Regions from separate parts of the Priestia veravalensis genome, predicted to be linked through region 3. Evidence: riboswitches for the same ligand, from Rfam matches in the RefSeq annotation. Region 3 holds a riboswitch; each other region holds the start of a gene.
The links. Region 3 has a riboswitch for thiamine pyrophosphate ahead of tenI (thiazole tautomerase TenI). Riboswitches for the same ligand answer to the same signal wherever they lie in the genome.
Positions count from the first base shown of each region.

Region 1 (4,671 bases), on a different contig from region 3:
AGCCAAACCAAAGTACAAAAATAGGCGCTAGCGCTATGATTGGAATGGTTTGCGAAGCTACTAACATAGGATAGATAGCCCGCTCAATGGTTTTGTTGTTATTCATCCAAATCGCAACCACCACGCCTACAACAATTGAAATGGCTAAACCTATTAAAATAATCCGTAGCGTTGAAGGTAAATGTTCAATGAACAGCACATCTTTTAGCTCCCATATTCTCACGCACACCTCAACTGGAGATGGTAAAATAAAGGGCATCGCCACAACATAAGCGATAACCTGCCAAATAAGCAGCAACATGAGCGTTAAAATAATAGATGAACTCCACTCTTTTACCTTCTTCATGCATCCACCTTCATTCTGAGCTCTTCCATCAATTGATGCTTTAGCTTTACAATCTCTGGTCGATCTATATCCTGCAGAGACCTTGGCCTTTCAAGAGGTACCTTGACCTGCTGAAATTCCTTTAAAGGCTGCTTATCAAAGATAAAGATTCGATCTGATAAAAACAGCGCTTCCTGTACATCATGGGTGATAAACAAAATGGTTTGCTTACGCTTTTGCCACTGTTCAAGCAGCCACTCCTGCATGGATAGACGAGTAATGGCATCCAAGGCACTAAACGGTTCATCTAGCAAAAGTACGTTTGACCCGCTTAGCACGCTACGAAGAAACGAAACCCGCTGCTTCATTCCTCCTGATAAATTGGCAGGAAATCGATGTTCATACCCTTCTAACCCAAATTCACTTAGCAGCTCTTTTACTTGTGTATATGCTTTTCCCTTCGCTACTCCTTTTAACTCTAAAGGTAAAGCAGCGTTATCTAGAATCGTCCTCCAAGGTAAAAGAAGATCTTCTTGGGGCATGTATCCCACATGACCCAATCTACTATGATGCTGCTGACCATTAATTAAAATCCTTCCCGTCTGCTCTATCTCTAACCCGGTAATGAGTCGAAAAAGCGTGCTCTTTCCTGAACCGCTTGCACCAACAATGCTGACAAACTCTCCTTCTTTAATATCAAAATTAAGAGATTCTAAGATTGCTCCTTTGCTTTCTTCATATGAGAAAGTCACCTTTTCAAACTCCAAAGCTTTTTTATACATGAACAGGCCACATCGCTTTTTCATAAGCCATATCCCAGAATAAGTATTCAAAGCGCGTCGTATTAATAAAGATTTCTTCTAGCTTGTTAAGCTCTGCTTCTGATTTTCCTTCTGCTAGCTGATCCATTAGATCGATGCACCAAGTCGCAAGCTCACCAAATTCAGCTGAGCTGTACATGTGAATCCACTCACTATAAAGCTCATGAGCTGCTCCAGGCTGAGTGGAAAGCTCTTTGCCAATTTCCCAATAGCTCCACATGCACGGGAGCAGTGCGGCAACAAGCTCAGCTAGCGTTCCGTTTTGAGAAACGTGAAGCATATAGTGCGTGTAAGCAAGCGTTGTTGGCGCGGGCTCTGCTGTTTCTAGTTCTTCAGGAGTAATTAAAAAACGTTTTGCATATTGTCTATGTAGCTCCATCTCTTCGTTGATCGTTGAATGTAATAACGCTGCAAATTTCCCCATCGTTTGAACATCTGTTGCTTTTACTGCTCCAAGTGCAAATAGCTTTGCATAATCAATTAAATACACGTAATCTTGTACCATATAAAAGCGAAACTTCTCTTGCTCTAACGTCCCTTCTCCCATCCCCTTTACAAAGGGATACTCATGCGTTTGCTTCCAAATAGGCTTTACTTTTTCATATAAACGTTCACTGAATCTCATTAGGCACTCTCCTTTTTTGTATGTAGCCACTCATAAATAAACTGAACCATCACTTTCGTGTAATCGAGTAATTGATCAACGGACAGCTTTTCATTAACAGCGTGTGCTTCCGTTAATTCGCCTGGGCCATAAATAACTGTAGCTATACCTGCATCAGCTAGCCAGCCACCGTCCGTAACCGTTGGAGAAACGTTGACTTTCGCTTCTTTCATTGTCACTTCTCTATGAGCACTGACTAACGAGTGAACTGCTGGGTGATTTCTATCTACTTCAAATGCAGGGAAAATTTCACCTCTATCTTCAATCATTGATGTTCCTCCCCACTTAAACGTTGGGAGATTTTCTCTTAGCCACCGATCTGCTTTTGCAACCTGTAACAGATGGTCTTCTACTTCTTTCGCTACTTCTTCATACGATTCATTTGGATAATAATGAACGGTCACCCACAGCCTGCACTCATCTGCGATAAACGCTGCGTGGCGACCACCTTCAATAACCGCTGGATTTATTGTATTTGTTCCAGGCGGAAAGCCAGGGTAGCTTTTGACAACAGCCCAGTGGCGCTCTAACTCTTGTAGTGCACCAATTAATTTCATCATTTTTTCAATTGCACTGGCTCCCAACAAACCGCCGCCGGCATGAATCATTTGTCTTCTTGTGGCATCATGATATGTTTGCTTACTTTTCACAGTTATCCACCCGGTAATGACTCCACCTTGACCTTGGATTTGCAAATCACTTGTATCAACCACAACCGCAAAGTCTGCGCTATATCCTCGCTTGCAGCATTCAAGGGTACCTGCCTCTCCAACCTCTTCACCGATAACTGACTGAAACACTAAATCACCAGGAAACTCCACTCCAGCTTCACGTAGAAGCTTAATAGCAAACAGCGCACCAGCGAGTCCGCCTTTCATATCGGCAGCGCCTCTCCCCGTAATAAATTCTTCACCGCACCTCGCTTGAAACGGATCAGCATCCCATCCTTCGTCTTCGTTAACAGCTGCAACATCAATATGTCCATTAATAATCAAGCTCTGGTACCCACTTCGATTTGTTCCCTTTAATGTTCCAACAACGTTAGGATCATTTGGATACACGTCCCACATATCTGTTTCAAAACCATAGCTTTCCAACAGCCGCGCAATATAGCTCTGCGCTTCTTTTGTATTACGTGCAGGTGGTGCTGGTGTTTTGTAAGATATGAGCTTGGTCAAAAGTTCAATAAGCTCATCTCGTTTGTCATCTACTTGCTTTACTACATCCGTAATATTCATACCAATTCCCTCCTTCTAAACCACATAAAAAAGCGCTTCTTTTCATAGAAAAGAAGCGCTTGAATATACACATGTATCCCTCTTACATCACGTAAAAGTCATAGATGTAGCACACAATACCTCTTTCCTACGCTAGTATTACCTAGTTCAGGTTATAAGGGTTAAGACAAGCGTCTCTCTCAGCTTTGAAAAGCACCCCTAGTGGTTTGATAATGACTATTTTTTTGTAAAACTATCTGATTATTACCTCTATTAGTTGTACCACACTACCTTATATAGTTCAATACAATTTGCAGAATTCTAATTTGACCTTCAAAGCCACAATAGCGTTATGTTTAATTCTATCGGATGCCTACCAAGTATAGAAGACTAGGGACGAGCTATTCAGCTTAGAATCCCTCCTTTTCTATACTTACTTCTTTTGACAAGTTGGACAGTAATACAACCGCCTCGTATTCCGTTCCCAAAAATACACTTAGAACCATAGAAAGTGGAGCTAATGCTAGCTTCACTTTTTTAATGACTTACCTGTTCAATTACTTCTTGCAACGACTTCTCTTTCATAGAGGCAATGCGTAAGTGATACGTTTCAAACGTCAAATGTGCAGAGAGACGATTCGGCACAATTACACATTGTAAACCCGCAGCAATCGCAGCTTTTGCACCGTTGGCTGAGTCTTCAAAAGCAATGGCTTCAGAAGGTTTTACGCCTAGCTTTTCAACTGTTTGCTTATAAAGAGCTGGATCTGGCTTAACTTTTTCCACGTCGCCACGCGTTTGCATCACTTCGAAATGACCAAGGAGATCTAATTCCTTTAAAAACGACGTAACCCATGCACGGTCTGAACTGCTAGCTAAACCAATTTTCAGTCCTAATTCTTTCGCTTCTTTTAAATACTCAAGAACGCCTTCACGAGCTGCAAGCTGCTTCATTTTTTCTCGGTGACGCTTTAATGACTCTTTTGCAATTTCTTCCTTCGTTAATTCACGACCAAACTGCTCATATAAAAAGTCGTAAAGCGCTTTAGTATCCGTTCCTATATAAGACGCAAACTCTTCAATTTTCAAATGTACGCCACGAGGTTCTAGCATATCGCAGTATACTTCATACCAAACTGATTCTGTATCTACAATTAATCCATCAAAGTCAAACACAATTGCTTTAATCATCTTTCATACCGCCTTTATATCTCAATTCTAGTTAATATCCTATCACGTTCTTATGAGTAGGGCTACAAATGTATATTTCAGCTAGCACATCGACATATGGATATCATTTGCATTTTTTCATTTCTTTACGCTCAACTTTTCTATTTCAGTTGATGAGCAAACAATACCCCCTATATAATTAAGGTACATTTTGAACTATAGGTTCATTTTATCGAACTGTATGCACAAAAAGTTTAGAGAGCATTTACTCTTTTCCATCTCTATAGAAGGAGGAACGAACAATGAAACAAGAAGTAATTCCGGTAACTGAGATACCAAACTAACGCTGTTAGATCCACCTGATCACCGTAAAGCACGCTCTTTACTTTCTGCTGCTTTTACACCACGTAGCTTAAAGAACTGGGAGCCACGCATTCGTCAAATTGCTGCTAATCTTGTCAAAGACATCGAAGT
Region 1 is NZ_KQ758637.1:64,393-69,063, reverse strand. Features, by position in the region: gene AS180_RS07165 (ABC transporter permease) at 1-346, opposite strand, end outside; gene AS180_RS07160 (ABC transporter ATP-binding protein) at 343-1,107, opposite strand; gene tenA (thiaminase II) at 1,100-1,771, opposite strand; gene AS180_RS07150 (acetylornithine deacetylase) at 1,771-3,048, opposite strand; TPP riboswitch at 3,156-3,258, opposite strand; gene AS180_RS07145 (HAD family hydrolase) at 3,565-4,218, opposite strand; partial or broken gene AS180_RS07140 (cytochrome P450) at 4,532-4,671, shown strand, end outside.
Region 1: linked by a shared signal. The riboswitch ahead of AS180_RS07150 (acetylornithine deacetylase) and the one ahead of tenI (thiazole tautomerase TenI) in region 3 are both predicted to bind thiamine pyrophosphate.

Region 2 (4,671 bases), on a different contig from region 3:
CCAAGTAAAAATTCCTCGTTCAAACCAAATTGGACCAAAGAACTTGCCAGAAAGAACTCGGAATACAAACCATGCAAACAACAGACCGAATAATAATAACAGTGCAAAAGGTACAATATAGCTTGCTACCGCTGATAAACTAATAGAAGCAATACCAAACGCAACTAAGAAGTCTGTTGCACTTCCACTAATTCTGTTCATTACATCTGCATTAATATACTGATCGCTATTCGTTTTCTTCATAATACCTTTAATAGCTAAACCTACAAGAAAAGCTAGTGAAAAAGCCGGTATTGTTACTGAAGGCAATAACGTTTGACCTAGCTCACTTAAATAGTAGCCACCTAATGCGATAATTGTCACTAAAGCCACATGTAAGACAAGTGGATCAACAGCAATCGATGATACCGTATCCATTTTTGTAGAAGTGCGCTTTTCAGGGGGGATTAATCCTGTTCTTAATTCTCGTGGTAAGTCTTCAAATCTTGCAAGATAATTTGTTTCACCTTTTTTCGAATAATATTTAATGAACGCCAACCCTACTACGATTGAGCAAATAACACCAATTGTTGCTGATGTCATCGCTAGCGATAATCCTTCTTCCCATCCTTGCTTTGCAAACGCATCTCCGACAGCAGCCGCTGTTCCATGTCCACCGATAAATCCTGCTGCTAATAACAAGCCAAATCCTAAGTTTAAATCTCCCCAAACGTTATTTAATAGCAGCAATGAAAATAGTAAACCGACGCCCCACATTGCTAGCATAATCATTTGAGAATACGACCACATACTACCTACGCGACCCGCTATTTCTTTAAACTTTACACTTTGAGTTGCAATTGGAATTGCACCAAAAATAACCGCGATTAGAATACCTGGATAAGTTCCAATTTGATCAGTGAATGGAATGAGGCCAATACCGTTTGGCCCTAATGCTAAACCCAATATTCCGGCAATAATACTCGCAGGTAAAAATAAGTTTTGTACCCACCTGACCTTTGCTCGAATAATGGTACCAGCCACTAATAACAGTGAGATGAAACCAAGATCCACAAATAAATCCCATGCTGATAGATTCATTAAACAACCTCCTTAAAAAATATAATTCCTACTAAATTGACAGGACTAATTTATATTAAACTAGGCAAACTGAAAAGGCCATTTAGCTTCAGCTAAATACCTCTTCAATTTGTAGCTTAATTCTTTAATTGAGCTTGTTTAAACGTAACGAACTTACAATTATTATAGCATGATAGCACAGCCTTTGCACATTCCGACAAGATTCGTGACAATTTTCTCATTTTTTCATTAACTACTTCAATCGTTTAGTTACTAGTTTCATATGTAATTTATCTCATTTATTTTTTTAAAATATCACTATTCAAACTACTACTTTCCATTACTTTTGAACCGTTTTTTCTAAACTTTTGTATAATTCTTTTTTTTATGTTAAATTGAATAAGAATAAAATGAAAGAATCCACTAGGGGTGCCGTTTGGCTGAGACAAGGAATCTTGATCCCTTTGAACCTGATCTGGCTTATACCAGCGTAGGAAAGTGGTACGGCGTTGTCGTGTAATACACCAACAACTGTCTTTACCACTCCATATAATGGGGTGTTTTTTTGTTATTGCCTACATTTATAAGTGCATTCCTTGTGGATTCAATTAGGGAGGAATATCAATTGTCATTTTCAGCTCAATTACGCAAAGAAGCAGCTTACATTTACGATTCCATCTTTCAACATCCATTTGTTGCAGGTATTAAGGAAGGAAAAGTTCCAAAAGAAGCTTTAATTCATTATGTGTCACAGGATTATGAATATTTAACTGCTTTTGTTCGCATATACGGTGCGGCGTTAACAAAATGTAGTACCCGTGATGAAATGGAAGTGTTTAATAACGGTATTTCAATTGTTTTACATAGTGAAGTCCATCCTCATAATAATTTTTGTAAAGTAGCTGGCATTCGTTATGAAGATATGAAGCATCAGCCCTTAGCACCAACAGCAAATCATTATATTAGCCACATGATGACGGTCGCACATACAGGGACACTAGGTGAAATTATTGCTGTGCTACTGCCATGTCCATGGACATACGTTGAAATTGGCGAGCGTATTGCAGGCGAAGTGAACTTAACACCGGATCACCCTTTTTACGAATGGATTTCCTTTTATACCAATGGAGAAATGAAAGAAACGACAAAATGGTTTTGTGACAAATTAGATGAGTTAGCAGAAAAAGCTTCAGCTGAGGAACGTAGACGTATGAAAGAGCATTTTATCAAAAGTTGCGAACTTGAGTATCTATTTTGGGACATGGCCTACAAACAAGAGCAATGGCCTCTATCTCAAACCATCGTGCACTCATAACAAACAGGGCTTCTTATAAAGAAGCCCTTTCGTTTGACGTTATTTCAAAAACTTTTTAATCGTTTTTAGACTTTGGTTATCAGACGGATACTTAAAGGCAAAATCAAACTTTGTTGTTTGCTTCAGCACGCTTTTAAAGTGTGAAAACGTTTTAAAGCTTGCCTCACCGTGATATTGACCGATTCCACTCTCTCCAACTCCTCCAAATGGCAGGTGCGGCGTTGCCAGGTGCATAATCGTATCGTTAATGCACCCTCCCCCAAATGAAACCGTGTTAATAATTTGCTGCTGAACCTCTTCACTTTCTGAAAACAAATATAGAGCTAGCGGCTTTGCTTTTTGATGAACTGCACTTACGACCTCATCTACACTTTCATATTCAATAAGAGGTAAAATTGGACCGAAAATTTCGTCTTGCATAACGCTTGAATCCCATTTTACTTCGTCTAAGACGGTTGGAGCAATCTGGAGCGTTTCTTCATTATAATTACCGCCAATTACAACTTTTCCATCTTGTAAAAACTCAATTAAACGATCGAAGTGTCTCTCACTGACAATTCTGCCATAACGCCCGCTTGTGAGTACATCTTCGCCATAAAACTGCGTTACCGCTTTCTGTAGCTGTGCAATAAGCTGAACCTTTACGTCTTTATGAACTAGCAAGTAGTCTGGAGCAACGCATGTTTGACCAGCATTCATACTTTTACCAAACATGATGCGCTTAGCCGCAAGTTCAACATTTGCATCTCTATGCACAATACAAGGGCTCTTACCTCCTAGCTCTAACGTGACTGGAATGAGCTGCTTTCCTGCTTCTTGCATAATGACTTTTCCAACGTTGACGCTTCCTGTAAAGAAAATATAATCCAGCGGTTGCTTCAATAAGATTTGAGTCGTTTCCACAGCTCCTTCTATAACTGTAACAAACGAAGGGTCAAACGTTTTGGCAAGCAATTCTTCCATTACCCTTGAAACATTAGGCGTCAGTTCCGACGGCTTAATAATTGCTGTATTGCCCGCTGCAATAGCGCCAATTAATGGTGAAATAGCTAGTTGAAACGGGTAGTTCCACGGTGCAATAATGAGCGTCACTCCGTAAGGTTCCGGGATGATATATCCTTTTGAACCAATATGAGTCATGACTGTCTTTGCTTTTTTAGACTTCATCCAGCCGTCTAAATGCTTTAGCGTAAAGCGAATTTCTTCTAACAAAATGCCAATCTCAGAAGCATACGCTTCTATTTCTGATTTGTTTAAATCTTTTTTCAACGCCTCCATAATTACTTCTTCATTGGATTTAATCATGGATTGCAAATCCTTTAGTGCCTGCACTCGCACGGCTTTGGACTTTGTCTTTTGTTCATAGAAGTACCGCTTTTGCTTTTCGACAATATTGCTGATAATGTTCTCATCTGTAACGTAATACTCACTATGCTTCATTTCTTCACCTCTTTGATCATAAACATTCTTTTTCAATTGTTGAAATTAATTCCTTTAATAGCCCTACCGCATCTTCTAATGCGAGTGAATAATAACGCTGCGTTCCTTTTTGCTCAATACTTACAAGCTTTTGGTCACGTAATATTTTTAAGTGATGAGAAACTGCTGGTCGAGAGAGGGTTGATTCTTTTGCGATTTCATTGACCGTTAGCGGTTCCTTTTCTGCTAATAATAAAATAATGTCCTGTCTCGCTGAATCGCTTAGTGCTTGAAAAACAGGAATACTGGATCGAAATAATTCCACTGCGCGTGTACTCATGCTACCTATCCTCTCTTACTTAACTTCTTGCATACTTCTTACAACTTTTGTAATAAGCTTACGTGGGAAAAACCTCGGCAGCATAGTTGCTACTTTAAACTTTGCTCCAAGTATAATAATCGTTTTCCCTCTCATGAATTGTTCATAACCTACTTTCGCTACATCTTCCACATGGAGAGCCCCTGATTCAAATAATTTTGAGCCACTTAAATTAGCTCGGTCACTAAAGCCCGTCTTAGTAGGCCCTGGGCAAAGCGCACTAATGGTTATATTAGTATCTTTCAACTCATTCTCCAACGCTTCAGTAAACGATAAAACATAGGCCTTTGTTGCATAGTAAACAGCCATCAATGGTCCAGGTAAAAAAGAAGCTACTGATGCAATGTTAAGAATTCGCCCTTGGTTACGCTCCACCATTTCTGGTAAGAATAGCTTCGTTAAATACGTGAGCGTTTTTATATTTAAGTCAATCATATCTGCTTCTTCAGCCCAAGATGTCTCGATAAATGTACCATATAAACCGAAGCCAGCATTGTTG
Region 2 is NZ_KQ758631.1:80,670-85,340, forward strand. Features, by position in the region: gene AS180_RS04460 (sodium/glutamate symporter) at 1-1,080, opposite strand, end outside; TPP riboswitch at 1,475-1,573, shown strand; gene tenA (thiaminase II) at 1,685-2,374, shown strand; gene AS180_RS04470 (aldehyde dehydrogenase) at 2,414-3,814, opposite strand; gene AS180_RS04475 (ArsR/SmtB family transcription factor) at 3,831-4,133, opposite strand; gene AS180_RS04480 (SDR family NAD(P)-dependent oxidoreductase) at 4,149-4,671, opposite strand, start outside.
Region 2: linked by a shared signal. The riboswitch ahead of tenA (thiaminase II) and the one ahead of tenI (thiazole tautomerase TenI) in region 3 are both predicted to bind thiamine pyrophosphate.

Region 3 (4,671 bases):
TGATATTTCATTCATTCGAAACTACCTAACAAAAGACCTTGTCATGAGAGAGGATATGTACTTATTTCAAAAACAGGGGAAAGATTATAAAATTGTGGATAAAGACTGGACAGAAGTGCGAGATCAGCTTGTTAACATGCGCGTAAATGGTGGTTTTCCATATATTACAGTCACGAATGGTGATTACTTAAAAAATGGAGAGTTATACTTAAAACATTGGTATGAAGGAATTGAACTAGATGTTAAATATCTAGAAAAAGTTGTGCCATACTTGTATCAATTGTGGGGGAGACCAGTGCATCTAGAAACCGTAATGGAAGAAAAGCCAATTGCATTTACGTACGACGGGAAAACGGTGCATCGAAAGCACTTATAATGAAAGGAGAAGCATTCGCTTCTCCTTTTAGCGTGTTTAGAGTTTAATGAGGATACGACCTTGAGCCTGTCCTTCAAGCAGTGTTGGAAGATGGTTCGGTACATCATTAAGAGAGATTTCTTTTTGAATGAAGTCTTCAAGCTGATATGGCTTAAAAGTTGTTGCTAGCAGCTTCCATGTCTCGTTTCGAAGGGACATTGGGCAATAGACAGAATCAATACCGAGTAAGTTCACACCACGTAAAATGAATGGGAAAACTGTAGTTGGGACAGCTGTTCCAGCCGTTAAGCCACTAGCTGCAACAGACCCACCGTATTGAAGTTGTGATAGCACGCTTGCGAGCGTTTCACCGCCTACGCTATCGACTGCAGCAGCCCACTTTCCTTTGGCGAGTGCTTTGACCTTTCCGTTGTAAACATCTTCTCTAGTTAAAAGAGTGGTAGCCCCAAGATTGGTTAAATAGGTGGCACTAGAAGATTTTCCAGAGCTCGCAGCAACCTCATAGCCCAGCGTTGATAAAATAGAAACCGCAAAGCTTCCCACACCACCTGTAGCGCCAGTGACTAGGACAGGACCATCTTGTGGTTTCAAGCCCGAATCAATTAGCTTCTTTACAGATAAAGCAGCCGTAAAACCAGCTGTTCCAATTATCATAGCTTCTTTTAAGGTTAATCCATCGGGAAGAGGAACAATCCAGTCGGCAGGAATACGAGCGTATTCACTATAGCCACCGTAATGAGACACTCCAATTTCATAGCTGGTTGCAATCACTTCATCACCGCTTTTAAAGCGAGGGTTATCCGAAGTAACAACCGTACCTGCTAAATCAATTCCTGGTACAAATGGATACGCTTTGACGATATTTCCATTGGGAATGCTAGCTAGGCTATCCTTATAATTGATACCTGAATAGTGAACTTTAATGAGGACATCACCTTGTGGTAAATCATCAAGTGTGAGCGTTTTGATATGAGAATGAACCTGTTCTTCTTCTTTTGTTAATACAAGAGCTTTAAAATTTTGCATGTCCTCTTGTCTCCTTTCATATCATAAATCTTATGTTTATTATAAAAGACAAAAAGTCAAAAGTATAATGTAATGCAGATAATGAAAAAGACTGCGGTTAAGCAGCCTTTTACTGAATCATATTTAAAAAGCGACGAGTTCGCTCTTCTTTAGGTTTTTGGAAGATCTCTTCTGGTGTTCCACGCTCCATAATAACGCCTTGGTCCATAAAGATTACTTCATCTGCCACTTCGCGAGCAAAGCGCATTTCATGTGTAACCACGACCATGGTCATACCTTCTTTTGCTAAATCTTTCATAGCTTTTAGCACATCACCTACAAGCTCAGGGTCTAAAGCAGATGTAGGCTCATCAAATAGCATGACTTTAGGATCCATAGCCATTGCACGCGCGATACCCACACGCTGCTGTTGTCCTCCTGATAATTGAAATGGATAAAAGTTCACTTTGTCTCCTAGACCAACTTTTTGTAGTAGGGAAACAGCGCGCTCTTTTGCCTTTTGTTTTGGAACACCTTTTACAATAACAGGTCCTTCCATGACATTTTCAAGCGCTGTTTTGTGAGGAAACAAATTGTAGCTTTGAAAAACCATTCCCGTTAAGCTGCGAAAAGACGTTATCTTTTGCTTCGGTAAATTTTTCTCAAAGCTGACCTCTTGGTTATCGATGATGATTTTACCATTAGTAGGAAGTTCCAGTAAGTTTAAACAGCGAAGAAACGTTGTTTTTCCGGAACCTGAAGGACCAATTAGAACCACTACTTTACCTTGCTCTATGTTTAAATCAATTCCTCGCAATACGTGTAAATCATCAAATGATTTATGAAGGTTCGTAATGTTAATCACGCTAATAAACTCCTTTTTTAATACGGTTATCTATCTTGAGACATAACGGTCAAGCTTTGCTTCAATGCGTCCTTGAACAATGGAAAGAATGGTACACATAATCCAATATAAGAGAGCTGCTTCCGTATAAAGTAGTAAAAATTCATAGTTTGTGGCCGCAATCTCTTGTGCTCGACGAAACATTGTAGATAGCCGATGATACTTTAACAAACGTGACGCTCTTCTCTTATCGTTTTTGGGACAATTGTTTTATTTTGATCAGATATTCCTTACTCATACTCGAAACTTGTTATAATAGAGAGAAGAGCATTGAAATTAGGATTTGAAAAGTGGAGATAAGTTTAATGAGAAAACGTGAAGTATGGAAATATATTTTATTGATTGTAACAATTGCGGGACAAGTCATTAGTTTTATCTTTTTAATGGTCAACAGTATAGCTGCTTTGTTATTCTACGGATTTTATATTTTAACATTTGCCATCTTACTGAGCTCATTTCTGTGGGAAGAGCATAGGGAAAAAGAAAAAGAGCTCGAAGATTATTAGCTCAATACATGAGAAAAATGGTCCAGTAGGTTGTAATCACTCACAAATATGTTATACTTCTAAATGAAAAGTGAAAATATTAGAAAAAATCACTAGGGGAGCCTTTATGGCTGAGACGAAAAATTCGGACCCTTTGAACCTGATCTGGTTTGTACCAGCGTAGGGAAGTGGATGAGCCATGTTTACATAATTAATGCATGCCAAACCACTCTACGTTGTAGAGTGGTTTTTTACGTTTATGTCGAAATAAAGGTGAGGATGCTATGGTACCCAAGTTACACGCTGTGTCAACAGGGAAACAGCCTCTTGAACAGCTTTTGAAAATTATCAGAGACATTGAACCATATGTAGGAGCTATCCATATTCGAGAAAAAGAACGAACGGCACGAGAGTTAGAAGTGCTTATTGGAGACCTGAAAAAAGAAGTTCCGGCTTCAAAGCTAATTGTTAACGATCGAGTAGATGTAGCTTTTGCTGCTCAAGTCAAAGGTGTGCATTTGGCTTATCACAGTCTAAGTGCTCAAGGAGTAAAAGCACATTTTCAGCAATTGATTGTTGGTAAATCTGTACACAGCGTTAAAGAAGCAAAGGAAGCTGAACAATCAGGCGTCGACTATGTCATTTATGGTCATATCTATCCATCGCAATCAAAACTGGGTCAAACACCTCGGGGACTTGAACAGCTGAAACAAGTCGTTGATTCAGTGCAGATACCGGTAATTGCAATCGGGGGAGTTATGCCTTGCAATGTAAGAGAGGTATTGAGTACAGGGGCACATGGCGTCGCTGTCATGGCTGGTGTATTTAAAGATGAAAACCCGTTACAAGCGGCAAAGGAATACGGTGAACAACTACGAAAGTGGAGTGATACATATGGAGGCACATTATGATGCGCTCGTTATTGGTGGTGGAGTTATTGGAGCTTCAACTGCGTATCAGCTTTCTAAAATGGGGTATAAGGTAGCCATTTTGGAAAAAAATCAGATTGGTTGTGAAGCATCGGGAGCAGCTGCTGGAATATTAGGAGCACAAGCTGAAATTGATGAAGAAGGGCCTCTTTTGGAACTAGCCATTCGAAGTAGAGCACTTTTTCCGAATCTGGTAGCTGAATTAAAAGAAAAAACAAATATTGATGTTGAGCTCATTCAAAAAGGCTTGTTAAAAGTAGCAACAACTGAAGCTGAAGCAAACGTGCTACAAGACAAAGCGGAGCGCCACAGACGGTGGGATTCAGACGTTAGGTGGTTATCTCCTGACGCAGCAAGTGAAGCTGAACCGCTCTTAACCCCTGATACATACGGGGCGATTAGCATCCCAAAAGATGGACAGCTGATGCCAGCTAAGCTAACTCATGCTTTGGCACACGGAGCTTTATACCATCAAGCGGCAATTTATGAGAACTGTCATGTCCATCACTTTATATACGATAACAAAAAGGTAGTTGGCGTTCGGACATCAGCGGGCAACTTTTACAGCGACCAAGTGATGGTAAGTGCAGGTGCTTGGACAAAAGAGCTGGTGGCCGCTATTCATCCAAAGCATCTGTTTCCTATTAAAGGTGAGTGTATATCTCTCACGACGAATCAGCCAAGCATTCAAAAGACTATTTTTTTAGATGAAGGATTTTATATTGTTCCAAAAGCAGGAGGAAGAGTAGTGATTGGAGCTACAAAGCGCGCCCATGATTACACGAAGCACGTATCTGCAGAAGCTATTGAATTTCTAATTAGCAAAGCGATTTCTCTCGTTCCATCACTTGCAAATGCATCGTTTGAAAAAGCATGGGCAGGACTTCGTCCGCAAACAGTAGATGGGTGGCCGTATTTAGGACAGCACCCTGAGCTAGATAATGTTTACTTAGCTTGTGGGCACTACCGAAA
Region 3 is NZ_KQ758635.1:57,786-62,456, forward strand. Features, by position in the region: gene AS180_RS06300 (SpoVR family protein) at 1-376, shown strand, start outside; gene AS180_RS06305 (acrylyl-CoA reductase family protein) at 413-1,402, opposite strand; gene AS180_RS06310 (amino acid ABC transporter ATP-binding protein) at 1,512-2,246, opposite strand; partial or broken gene AS180_RS06315 (cysteine ABC transporter permease) at 2,277-2,438, opposite strand; gene AS180_RS06320 (hypothetical protein) at 2,591-2,791, shown strand; TPP riboswitch at 2,876-2,974, shown strand; gene tenI (thiazole tautomerase TenI) at 3,055-3,681, shown strand; gene thiO (glycine oxidase ThiO) at 3,665-4,671, shown strand, end outside.

Region 4 (4,671 bases), on a different contig from region 3:
CTTTTGAAAAGAGCGGTCACGGCCTTTTTTACGATGAACAAAAAAAGTTTACTGAAACCTTAAAAGACATTGTTTATTCTGCTGCGAAAAGAGATTGACTGCAACGAGGATATAAAATTATGGTGATAAACGGTCTTCTATAGGCAAATCGGTGGAATTCCTACCAAAAGCCTTTCTTTCTAAAAGTTTACTTATTTCCTATTCCGGTCGTTTGTGAATTTGGAAAATACAAGGAAAACGAATATAAAGCGTCCCTGTTTCTAATAAAAATATCTGGTGGAAATCTGTAAGGAGGGTTTTAATGAGAAATAAAAAGCTATTCAATAGCAAGGAAATTATGGATTCGCCTATTGTTCCTGAATGGGGAAAAGCGGTTTTTAGTGATTTTAGTCAAGACATGCTTTCTGAAGAGAACCCTTTCCCCTGCATTTTAGGAGTAGAGGGATTAAAAAAAGATTTGCTGCGATTTGCGTTTGTGTCTTCACCATATAATTATAAAGATATCAGGCTCTGTGCAGATGCACTTAAAGAATATATGGCATGCTTTCGCACATTAGGTCGCTATACATCATTTGTTGTGTTCTTTGAGCCTGAATATAAAAAACGTACGATGATTCAGTATGAAACGATGTTTTGGGATACCCTCACATTTTTACATCGAATTGATGGAAAGCCTTGGCCCGAAGAAATCCCCAAAAACCCTAACGATCCTCTATGGGAGTTTTGTTTTGAAGGTGAGCCAATATTTGTTGTCTGTAATACGCCTGTACATGAATTACGAAAAAGCCGAAAGAGCAGCAGTTTCATAATTACATTTCAGCCTAGATGGGTGTTTGAGGGAATGACTCCTCATACAAAAATGGGACAGCAAGTTCAAAAAACGGTTCGGAATCGACTTGAAGATTACGACAAAGTTGAAGCGCATCCTCATCTAGGATGGTATGGAGATCAAGAAAATCATGAATGGAAGCAGTATTTCTTACGAGATGTTAACAACTCGTTCCCAACAGAATGTCCATTCAAGCTAAAAAGGAGTGAAAGAGATGGAGTTAAAAAAAGCCTTTATTAAAAAAGGAATTGGCGGTGGTCTTGAAGAAGTTATACATGAACTACTTCCAAAACATACCGGTTATGTAGAGGTTCAACATGATGTTGCAGGGCAGGAACACCCAAGTCATACTCACCCTACCGACGAGATTCTTCATATTATTAAAGGATCTATTTATTTTACAGTTGAGGGAGAAACAACTCAGTGCGAAGCGGGAGATCGTATTTATTTACCAAAACACACAAAGCATGCGTCAAAAGCTGATGTGAATGGTTGTACGTATGTAATCTCCATTTTAAAATTTTGATGAAAGAAGTTGATGACTGGAATGATTCAATCAAACCCTGTTTTAATCATAATAGATGTACAAAAAGGTTTTGAACAAGATGCTTGGGGAACTCGTAATAATATTCATGCAGAAGATAATATGCTCACTCTTTTACAAGCTTGGAGGAGACAGCAGTTTCCGGTTATTCATGTCCAGCATGCTTCAAAAAGCGAAACATCTCCTCTTTTTCCAGGGACGGAAGGATTCCGTTTCAAAGAAGGTTTCGGTCCTGTTGGTGATGAATACTTAATTCGAAAGCATAAAAATAGCTGTTTTATAGGAACAGAACTGGATAACTATCTGAAGGAAAACGGATACGATACGCTTATACTAGTAGGTTTAACAACGAACCATTGCGTCTCTACAACGGCACGCATGGCAGGAAACTTAGGTTATCGCACTTACGTCATCCACGATGCAACTGCGTGTTTCAATCTGTTATCATATGACGGTGAAACAACTTTTGCAGCAGAAGATGTTCATCGCTTAAGCTTATCATCTCTTCACAATGAATTTGCAACGGTTACTTCAACATCCGAAGCCCTACGCGTACTGCAATCCTATCAATATATAAAATGAGGCCTGATGCTTTTGCATCAGGTTTTTTGTGTAGATTATTCTGACAAAAACAAGTACAATAGAAACATCATTTTGAAAAAGGAGCACGATACATCATGACAGTAATTAGAAAAGCTTTAGCAGAAGACTTACCTACAATGGTGGCTATTTATAATCAGTCAGTACGCCAAAGCGCAGCAACATTTGACTTAACTCCTGTAACAATTGGGCAACGTAAAAGCTGGTTTGAATCTCACGACCAAAGTCAACTGTTTCCACTGCTTGTTGCTGAACGAAATGGTGAAGTAGCTGGATACGCATCTTTGTCTTCCTACCGTGATAAAGAAGCATATATTCGAACAGTTGAACTCTCCGTTTATGTAGATGAAGCTCACCAAGGATTTGGAATTGGTAAAAGGTTAATGGAAGCTATTCTAGTACAAGCAAAAGAGTTAAATCATCACGTTGTTATTTCTGGTATTACAAAAGGAAACGATAAAAGTATTAAAATGCATGAACAGTTTGGATTTACCTTTTGTGGGGAATTTAAAGAAGTAGGATGGAAGTTCAATCAATGGCAAGATGTTCTGTTTTATCAACTGATTCTTTAAGTGAAATTAAATAGTATCTTGTTTGAGAATTATGTTATAATAGAAAGCGTTCTAATAATACATATCAACGTACCACAGGGGGAGCCTGAATGGCTGAGAGTGAACCAATTGTTCTGACCCTTTGAACCTGTTAGTTAATGCTAGCGTAGGGAGTGTGGAGCGTGCAGCTTGTGCTGCCTCCTGTGTTTGTCGTTGAATACTAATGATTTTACAACAGGAGTGAAAAGACGATGAACAAAGGAATGTCTTTACAAGCGAAAATTGAAGTGGCAATCTTTGCAGCTCTAGCAATGATAATTGATATATTGCCATCAATTACAATTGCACCTGCCGTGTCCATATCATTTTCCATGGTACCAATCTTCATTATTTGCTTTCGATGGGGATTTAAATCAGGCGTGGTAGCTGGATTTTTGTGGGGATTGCTACAAGTTGTCACGGGTACTGCTTATGTATTAACACCTCTACAAGCATTTATCGAATATTTTATTGCATTTGCATTCATTGGTCTAGCAGGGCTATTGTCTGGTGCTATTAAGCAGAACTTAGCTACTAACAATCGAACAAAAGCATTTACATTTATTATTTTAGCAATTGTTATCGGCAGCGTTGCTCGCTATTTTTGGCACTTTGTTGCAGGGATTATTTTTTGGGGCTCTTATGCGCCAAAAGGAGTATCTGCATTATGGTATTCATTTACGATGAACGGACTAGCAATGGTGGGATCCATGATTGCTTGCCTAATCATTTTAGCCGTATTAATTCCGTCTGCTGCAAGAGTGGTATTAAATCGCGCATCATAAATAAAAGGAATGAAACCTATAGGAGTAACATCCTATAGGTTTTTTGCGTTTTTAAACCAATTTACATGTTTTCAGTGTTTTTGTTCTTTTTATGAAAGGGTTGAGGGTTTTTTTGTAGAATGGTATACTAGGTCTGTTTGTTGGAAGAATATACATACCATTTTTTGTAGGAAGGAATCATGTTAATGAACAAACGTAATCTCCTTTACATGACGATTGCAACATCCCTTTTACTCGCAGGATGTCAGCAAAAAGCTCAAAAAGCAACTGAAGTCGATACGGACTTGATGATTGCAGGAGAGATAGAAAGTCATGATCAAGAAGCAAAGAAAGATGTTGTTGAAAACCAGTACAGATATGATATTTCAGATACAATAGATGAAAAAATAATCTCGCAGTTTATGAATAGCTACTTCAAGGCTTTACATGATGGAATCCTTCATAAATCAGCTAAGTCAATTCAGACATATATAATAGAAGATAGTGAGTTTTATAAACAGCAAGTAATGAAAATTGATAATTTTTCGGAGCAAGGAATTCGTCAAGAACTAAAGACGTTTCAAGTTGTGAACTGGTATGAAGCTGAGAAAAATCAAATAAATTTACAAACGTTTGAAGAGGTCACCATCCATCAACCTAATAAAAAGGATTATACAAAGAGTATTAATCAATTGTATACGCTAATAAGCGATCAAGGTACATTGCGAATTAAAAGCGTAGAGCCGTATACAATGGATAAAGCAGAAGAAACGAAGTCAAATGCACCAGCTATTACAAGAGCAGCTAGCTTAAATGAATATAACGGTAAATGGTCCACTGCCAATTCTGACTTAAAAGGTGCTCCAATCGTAGAGTTTTATGCTTCTTCTAGCTCAGAGGCTACGGTGAAGATTCATGCCTATAAGCCACCAAATTCAGTAGAAGTAGCTACAGTAGAAGCAGAAAACATAATTTTTAAACATAATCAAGCTGTTATTCATTACGATACGGACAATAATGGAAATAAAGGAACAATTGTCGTGACCCTAAAAGCAAATTCTCTTTTTGTTATTCATCATTTAGAAAAGGCTTCTGAGTCTAAATGGACGATTCCTGCAGGCGCATTTGAGCTGTCCACGTTTGAAAGTTAAACAAGATAAAAGAAAAAAGGGGGATTCAAATGGGAAATCTATATATCGTGGCCATAATTTGTTTCCTGTGGCTTGTGCTGTCAGCATGTAGTGAGACAAAGTCTGCTCCGGCTCCGACACCAAAAGAGCCTGAATCAGAAGCTACCGTTCTGGTTGATGTCGATGAGTCTGCTAATGAGACACAAAAGAGTTC
Region 4 is NZ_KQ758628.1:81,701-86,371, forward strand. Features, by position in the region: gene AS180_RS02370 (alpha/beta fold hydrolase) at 1-98, shown strand, start outside; gene AS180_RS02375 (YqcI/YcgG family protein) at 302-1,069, shown strand; gene AS180_RS02380 (cupin domain-containing protein) at 1,044-1,355, shown strand; gene AS180_RS02385 (cysteine hydrolase family protein) at 1,377-1,955, shown strand; gene AS180_RS02390 (GNAT family N-acetyltransferase) at 2,051-2,545, shown strand; TPP riboswitch at 2,613-2,715, shown strand; gene thiT (energy-coupled thiamine transporter ThiT) at 2,776-3,348, shown strand; gene AS180_RS02400 (TcaA NTF2-like domain-containing protein) at 3,534-4,478, shown strand; gene AS180_RS02405 (TcaA NTF2-like domain-containing protein) at 4,508-4,671, shown strand, end outside.
Region 4: linked by a shared signal. The riboswitch ahead of thiT (energy-coupled thiamine transporter ThiT) and the one ahead of tenI (thiazole tautomerase TenI) in region 3 are both predicted to bind thiamine pyrophosphate.